One region of the Streptomyces sp. NPDC034037 genome, then DNA from elsewhere that is predicted to be linked to it. Evidence: riboswitches for the same ligand, from Rfam matches in the RefSeq annotation. Region 1 holds a riboswitch; the other holds the start of a gene.

The links. Region 1 has a riboswitch for cobalamin ahead of ACZ516_RS00350 (cobalamin biosynthesis protein). Riboswitches for the same ligand answer to the same signal wherever they lie in the genome.
Region 2: linked by a shared signal. The riboswitch ahead of ACZ516_RS02110 (ABC transporter substrate-binding protein) and the one ahead of ACZ516_RS00350 (cobalamin biosynthesis protein) in region 1 are both predicted to bind cobalamin.

What each region holds. Positions count from the first base shown of each region.
Region 1 covers NZ_JBVISC010000001.1:65,527-69,497, forward strand. Annotated here, with positions in the region: gene ACZ516_RS00340 (inorganic phosphate transporter) at 1-916, shown strand, start outside; gene ACZ516_RS00345 (hypothetical protein) at 929-1,156, shown strand; cobalamin riboswitch at 1,276-1,398, shown strand; gene ACZ516_RS00350 (cobalamin biosynthesis protein) at 1,528-2,499, shown strand; gene ACZ516_RS00355 (cobyric acid synthase) at 2,496-3,971, shown strand, end outside.
Region 2 covers NZ_JBVISC010000001.1:451,476-455,446, reverse strand. Annotated here, with positions in the region: gene ACZ516_RS02120 (helix-turn-helix domain-containing protein) at 202-1,062, shown strand; gene ACZ516_RS02115 (VOC family protein) at 1,068-1,583, shown strand; cobalamin riboswitch at 1,591-1,775, shown strand; gene ACZ516_RS02110 (ABC transporter substrate-binding protein) at 1,890-2,885, shown strand; gene ACZ516_RS02105 (FecCD family ABC transporter permease) at 2,882-3,910, shown strand.

The sequences.
Region 1 (3,971 bases):
CGGCACCGTCGTCACCAAGATCCTCATCCCGGCCCTCGCCGCGCCGCTCGTGGCGGGCCTCGCCGCGATGCTGGCCACCCGCCTCACCTACCGGATCGGCCGCAACACCGACACCCGGGCCACCGCCAAGGGCTACCGCGCGGGCCAGATCGCCTCCGCGGGCCTCGTCTCGCTGGCCCACGGCACGAACGACGCGCAGAAGACCATGGGCATCATCACGCTCGCCCTGGTCACCGGCGGAGTCCTGAGCCCCGGCTCGAACCCCCCGCTGTGGGTCATCGTCTCGGCCGGTGTGGCCATCGCCCTCGGCACCTACCTGGGCGGCTGGCGCATCATCCGCACCATGGGCAAGGGCCTCACCGACCTCCAGCCGCAGCAGGGCTTCGCCGCCCAGACCAGCGCCGCGACGGTCATCCTCGCCTCCTCGCACCTGGGCTTCTCGCTCTCCACCACCCAGTCCTGCTCCGGCGCCGTGATGGGCGCGGGCCTCGGCCGCAAGGGCGGCGTGGTCCGCTGGTCGACCGCGACCCGCATGTTCATCGCCTGGGGCCTGACCCTGCCGGCCGCCGGTCTGGTCGGCGCGGGCGCCGAGTTCCTCACCCAGCAGGGCCCCTGGGGCGTCGCGGCCACCGCCGCGCTGCTCATCGCGGGCGCCGCGGTGATCTGGGTGCTCTCGCGGCGCAACTCCGTCGACCACACCAACGTCACCGACGACGAGATCCGCCGCGCCGCCGCCCCGGGCGCCGAGCCCGCGGGCGTCGTGACCACGGCCATCGCCGCCGTCTCCCCGCCCCCCGCGGGCACGCTGACCGCCGTCGGCGCCCCCGCCGACGAACCGGTCAAGGCCACCATCGCGGCCCCGACCACGACCTCGACCGGCGCCATGGCGGACCCCGCCCGGCCCGCGACGGTGTAAGGACACATCAGCATGCACATCGACTGGGCAGCTCTCGGTTCGGTCTTCGGAGTCAGCCTCGCCGTGACGGTGGCTCTCGTGGGCCTGTTCACCCTCGGCGTCGTCGGCCTCTCCAAGCAGGAGACGGCCGCCGCCGCCCCGGCCGGCGGCTCCGCGACCCTGGCCCGCACCGGCGCGTACGCCTGCTTCGCCCTGTGCGCGGCAGCCGTGGCGTACGGGATCTATCTGATCGTCGCCTGACGGCGGCGACTCCCCGGTGGGGCGCGGGACGTGTGTTCACGTCCGGCGCCCCACCGTCGTATGTGGGGCTCCGCACACTCTCCCGCCGCAGGTCAACGGCGAGTTGACGGGCGTTCGCGGGGCGTGGTGGACTTCCGGGGCCAACTACGGCGGCAGAAGAGGAAGCCGGTGCGAATCCGGCGCGGTCCCGCCACTGTCACCGGGAGGCCGTCACGGACGCTCCCCCGGAAAGCCAGGAACTCTCGCCGCCGATCACGTCGAACCAGGGCGCGGACACCCTGAGTGAGGACATATCGCCATGCGCGGCCGCCCGTTGCCGGACCACTCCCCGAGCGTCAGCTCCCTTCTCGGCACAGCGGCCGGCTGAGCCGATGAGTGCCGACCGCGACTTCGCGTACGGCGCCGCCGCCGGCCTCCTGGGCGACCTGCTGCTCGGCGATCCCCGCCGCGGCCATCCGGTCGCCGGGTTCGGCCGGGCGGCGGGCGCCGTCGAACGGCTGCTGTGGCGCGACCACCGCGGATGGGGCGCGCTGCACGCCGTGGTGTGCGCCGGGGGCGCGGCGGGAGCCGCCGCCCTCGCCGCCCGTCTCGTGCGCCGCTCCCCCGCCGCGTCCGTCGCGCTGACCGCCGCCGCGACCTGGGCCGTGGTCGGCGGGACCTCGCTGGGCCGGGAGGCGCGGGCCGTCGGCGGCGCCCTCGAAGCGGGGGACATCGAGGTGGCCCGGGAGCGGCTGCCCCATCTGTGCGGCCGGGACCCGCAGGCGCTGGACCGCGACGGCATCGCGCGCGCCGTGGTCGAGTCCGTCGCCGAGAACACCTCGGACGCCGTGGTCGGCGCGCTGGTGTGGGGCGCCGTCGGCGGGGTGCCGGGGCTCGTCGCCTTCCGCGCCGTGAACACCCTCGACGCGATGGTCGGGCACAAGTCGCCCCGGTACCGGCGCTACGGCTGGGCGTCGGCCCGGCTGGACGACGTCCTCGGCTGGCCGGGGGCCCGGCTCACCGCGGGGCTCGCGGCGCTGGCCGGGGGTTCGCCCTCGGGGGCGGTGCGGGCGTGGCGCGCGGACGCCGCCAAGCACCCGAGCCCGAACGCCGGTCCCGTCGAGGCCTCCTTCGCGGGGGCGCTGGGCGTACGGCTCGGCGGCACCCTCTCGTACGGGGGGCGGGTCGAGCACCGGCCCGTGCTGAACGCGGGCGGGCGGGACGTGCGCGTGGCGGACATCGAGCGGGCCGTGCGGCTCTCCCGGCGGGTCAGCTGGCTGGCGCTGGGGGTCGCGGTGGCGGCCCGGCGGGTGCTGGGGTCGACGAGGTCGCCGCGAGCGGCGAAGTCAGGGAGAAGAGCATGAGCGGTGGACTGCTGGTCGCCGGGACCACATCGGACGCCGGGAAGAGCGTCGTCACCGCGGGGATCTGCCGGTGGCTCGCCCGCAAGGGCGTGTCCGTCGCGCCGTTCAAGGCGCAGAACATGTCGTTGAACTCCTTCGTGACCCGCGAGGGCGCCGAGATCGGCCGGGCGCAGGCCATGCAGGCGCAGGCCGCCCGCGTCGAGCCGAGCGCGCTGATGAACCCCGTCCTGCTCAAGCCGGGCAGCGACCGCTCCAGCCAGGTCGTCCTCATGGGCAAGCCGGTGGGCGAGATGAGCGCGCGCGGGTTCTTCGGCGGGCCCGGCGGGGCGTCCTCCGGGACACCGCAGCCGGGAGGGCGCCAGGCGCTCCTGGAGACCGTCGTGGGGTGTCTGGAGGAGTTGCGGAGCACGTACGACGTCGTGATCTGCGAGGGCGCGGGCAGCCCCGCCGAGATCAATCTGCGGCGCACCGACATCGTGAACATGGGCATCGCGCGCGCCGCCCGCTTCCCCGTCCTGGTGGTCGGGGACATCGACCGGGGCGGGGTGTTCGCCTCGTTCTTCGGGACGACGGCGCTGCTGAGCGCGGCCGACCAGGAGCTGGTGGCCGGATACCTCGTCAACAAGTTCCGGGGGGACGTCTCGCTCCTCGAACCCGGCCTCGACATGCTCCAGGGCCTCACCGGCCGGCGCACCTTCGGTGTGCTGCCCTACCGGCACGGGCTCGGCATCGACGAGGAGGACGGCTTGCGGGTGTCCCTGCGGGGCGCCGTGCGGGAGTCGGCCGTGGCGCCGCCGGTCGGCGCGGACGTGCTGCGGGTCGCGGTGTGCGCGGTGCCGCTGATGTCCAACTTCACGGACGTGGACGCGCTGGCCGCCGAGCCGGGTGTCGTCGTGCGGTTCGTGGACCGGGCCGAGGAGCTGGTCGACGCCGACCTCGTGGTCGTGCCGGGCACCCGGGGGACCGTACGGGCGCTCCAGTGGCTGCGGGAGCGCGGGCTCGCGGACGCGCTGGCGCGCCGGGCCGCCGAGGGGCGTCCGGTGCTCGGGATCTGCGGCGGCTTCCAGGTCCTCGGCGAGCACATCGAGGACGACGTCGAGTCGCGGGCGGGCTCGGTGGACGGGCTCGGCCTGCTGCCGGTGCGGGTGCGGTTCGCCCGGGAGAAGACGCTGGCCCGGCCGGTCGGCGAGGCCCTCGGCGAACCGGTCGAGGGGTACGAGATCCATCACGGGGTCGCCGAGGTCGCCGGCGGGGAGCCGTTCCTGGACGGCTGCCGGGTCGGTGAGGTGTGGGGCACGCACTGGCACGGGTCGCTGGAGAGCGACGCGTTCCGGCGCCGCTTCCTCACCGAGGTGGCGCGCGCGGCCGGGCGCCGCTTCGTGCCGGCGCCGGACACCAGCTTCGCCGCCCTGCGCGAGGAGCAGCTGGACCTGCTCGGTGACCTGATCGAAGAACACGCGGACACGGACGGG
Region 2 (3,971 bases), 390 kb from region 1:
GCCCCCGGGGGCCGATTCCCATGATCGACGTCACCGGGCGGCGGCGGCATGGGGGGAGGTGGAGGCGGGTAGGGGAGAGGGACGCCGGACCCGGGGGAGGGCGGGGGCTGCGGGGATGGCGGGGGCCAGCGGTGACGGCGGGCGCCGGCGGGGATGGCGGGGGCCGCCGCGGGGGGCGGTCGCATCGCCCATACTGGCCGCATGGGCTCCCGTGAGTTCGTCAGGGCCGTCCCCCGGCTCGACGGCATGGTCGTCTCCGCGGTCGGCTACCGCACCGCGGGACAGCGCCCCGCCCTGCACCGGGGCCTGCCCTCGCCCCACCTGACGGTGATCTTCTCGCTGGACGGCGCCATCGCCGGCGGCGACACCCCCGACCGGGCGACCGGCCCGGACGCCACCCGCACCGACATCGTCGTGGGCGGCCTGCACCAGAGCCCCGTGTACGTCGTCCAGCCCGAGCACGAGGCGGGCATCCAGCTCGCCGTGCACCCGCTGGCGGCCCGCGCCCTCCTCGGCCTGCCCGCCGGGGCGCTGACCGGACAGTCCGTCGTCGCCGGCACCGACGTGTTCGGCGAGCGCGCCGGCGACCTCCGCGAGCGGCTGTGCGAGCTGGACCGCTGGGAGGACCGCTTCGCCGCCCTCTCCGCCTACTTGCGCCGGCGCGCGGCCACGGACCGTACCGCCGGGACCGTACGCCCCGAGGTCGCCGAGGCCTGGGCCCGGCTGGCCCGGCACCGCGGCGCGGACACGCTGGGCGCCCTGTCCCGGCACGTCGCGCTCAGCGAACGCCGCCTGACCGCGCTCTTTCGCGCCGAGACCGGGCTGAGCCCCAAGCAGGCCGCCCGCCTGATGCGCTTCCAGCACGCGAAGGACGCCGTGGTCCGCGCCGTCGCGGCGGGCGGCCCGCCGAACCTCGCCCGGGTCGCGGCCGACACCGGCTACTGCGACCACTCCCACCTCGTACGCGACTTCCGCCGGTACACGGGGACGAGCCCCACCGGCTGGCTCGCCGAAGAGTGCCGGAACATCCAAGCCGGGGCGCACGGCGAGGGCGAAGAGTGAGGGACATGACCAACACCACACCGAACCCCGCACCGTCCCCCGCCCCCGCCTCCAACGCACCCACCTCCGGCGCACCCGCCTCCAACGCACCCACCCCCGGCGCACCCGCCCCCGGCGCGCCCGCTCCCACCATCTGGCCGGGTCTCCAGGCGGAGGACGCCCCCGCGCTGATCGACTTCCTCGTCGGCACCGTCGGCTTCCTGCGCACGGCCGTCCACGAGGACGGCGGCCGCGTCGTCCACGCGCAGCTCGACTGGCCCGAGGGCGGCGGCGTCATGCTCGGCTCCCACGACCCCGCCACCGAGGGCACCTGCGGCACACCCGGCACCGCGAGCGCCTACGTCGTCACCGACCGGGTGGAGGACCTGTACCGCCGGCTCACCGAGGCGGGCGTGCGGGTCATCGCCGAGATCGAGGACAAACCGTACGGCGGACGCGAGTTCGCCGTCGCGGATCCGGAGGGAAACCACTGGTCCTTCGGCTCCTACCGGGGCGAGCCGAGGCCCGGACCGACCCCGTGAGCACGCGTGATAACTTGCGCAAGCCAGTCAAACCCACACCTGGGCCAGGGAATCCGGTGCGAATCCGGAACTGACGCGCAGCGGTGAGGGGGACGGGCGGGGCCACGGCCACTGGGCGTCTCACGACGCCCGGGAAGGCGCCCCGCCCGGTTGATCCCGAGTCCGAAGACCTGCTGGCGCCTTCGCCCGCACACCGGGCGGCGAAGGTCGTGACGCAGACCAGGCTCCGCGTATGAGCCGTGACACTCAAGGGATCGCGTGTCCTCGAAAGCCCGTACATCCGTCCTGCGCCGTGCCGCACTCCTCATGGCCGGCACGCTCACGCTGAGCGCCTGCGGCGGCGGCTCGGCGCCGGAGCCCGCGGGCAAGGGCGCCGACGGCTACCCCGTCACCGTCGCCTCCTGCGGCAAGGACGTGCTGGTCACGGCCCCGCCCCAGCGCGCCGTCTCGCTCGACCAGGGCTCCACGGAGATCCTTCTCTCCCTCGGGCTCGCCGACCGCATGGCCGGCACCGGCACCTGGACCGACCCGGTCGCGAAGAACCTGGCGAAGGACAACGCGAAGGTGGAGCGGCTCGCCGACCGCTACCCCTCCCTGGAGAAGGTCCTCGCCAAGGAACCGGACTTCGTCAGCGCCTCCTTCCTCTACACCGTCGGCAAGGGCGGCGTCGCCGACCGCGCGAAGTTCACCGACCTCGGCGTGCCCGTCTACGTCTCGCCCACCGACTGCGCGGGCAAGGACAACGACGGCGGCGGCGACGGCAAACGCGTGCGGACCCTCACCATGGACACCGTCTACGGCGAGATCCGCGACCTGGCAAAGGTGTTCGGCGTGCGCCAGCGCGGCGAGCGGCTGATCGCCGACCTGAAGGGCCGCGTCGCGAAGGCCACGAAGGACGTCGAGGCGTCCGACGCGACGATCCTTTACTGGTTCGCCAACTCCGACGCCCCGTACATGGCGGGCTGCTGCGGCGCCCCCGGCATCATCACCCGCGAAGTCGGCGCGAAGAACGCCTTCCACGACACCCGCGAGGAGTGGCCCCAGATCAACTGGGAGACCGTCGCCGACCGCGACCCCGACGTCCTCGTCCTCGGCGACCTCACCCGCAGGTCGCAGTCGGCCGAGAGCGCCGAGGCGAAGATCAGGTTCCTGGAGACCAACCCGGCGACCAAGAACCTGACCGCCGTCAGGAAGAAACGGTACGTCCGGCTCAGCGGCCAGGCCATGAACCCCACGATCCGCACCGTCGACGGCATCGAGCAAGTGGCGGCCGGGCTGCGGAAGTTCGGGCTCACCACATGAGCGTGGCCGCACCCGCCCGGCAGGGGCTGCTGTGGCTGGCCGCGTGCGCGGCGCTCGCGCTGTCCGTGGCGCTCGCCGTCACCATCGGCCCCGCCGACATCTCCGTGCCCGACGTGTGGTCGGTGCTCGCCGCGCACCTCGGCTGGGGCGAGTCGCGCCTCACCACCCTCAGGGACGGCATCGTCTGGAACCTGCGGATGCCCCGCACCCTGCTCGCCGCCGTCTGCGGCGCGGGCCTCGCGGTGTGCGGGGCGGTCATGCAGTCCCTGCTCCGCAACCCCCTCGCGGACCCCTTCGTGCTCGGGGTGTCGTCCGGGGCGTCCACGGGGGCCGTCGCGGTCGTCGTCCTCGGGGTGGGCGGGGGAGCGGTGTCCATCTCGGCGGGGGCCTTCGTGGGCGCGCTCCTGTCCTTCGCGCTCGTCCTGCTCCTGAGCCACACGCTGGGCGGGACGACGGACCGGGTGGTGCTGTCCGGCGTGGCCGCGCTGCAGCTCTTCTCCGCGCTGACGTCGTTCGTCGTCCTCACGGCGGGCGACGCGGAGACCACCAGGGGCGTGCTGTTCTGGCTGCTGGGCTCGCTCAGCGGGGCGGGCTGGACGGACGTGTGGCTGTGCGGCGCCGTCCTCGCCGTGGCGCTGGTCGTCTGCCTCGGCCACGCCCGTACGCTCGACGCCTTCGCGTTCGGCCAGGAGGCGGCGGCCACGCTGGGCGTGCACGTGGCGCGCACCCGGCTCGTGCTGCTCTGCGTGACGGCGCTGCTGACCGCCGCGCTGGTCAGCTCGGCGGGCGCCATCGGCTTCGTGGGCCTGGTCCTGCCGCACGCGGCCCGCGCGTTCGCCGGCGCCGGCCACGCCCGCCTGCTGCCGGTCACGGCACTGGCCGGGGCGCTCTTCCTGATCTGGGTGGACACGCTGGCCCGCACGGCCCTGGACCCCCAGGAGGTCCCGGTGGGCGTGGTGACATCACTGATCGGCGTACCGGCGTTCGTGCTGGTGCTGTACCGGACGCGGGGGGCGACGACGTGAGGCCCGAGAGGTCGGGCGGGGTGAGGCCCGAGACGACGCCCGACACGGCGCGCGGACCCGG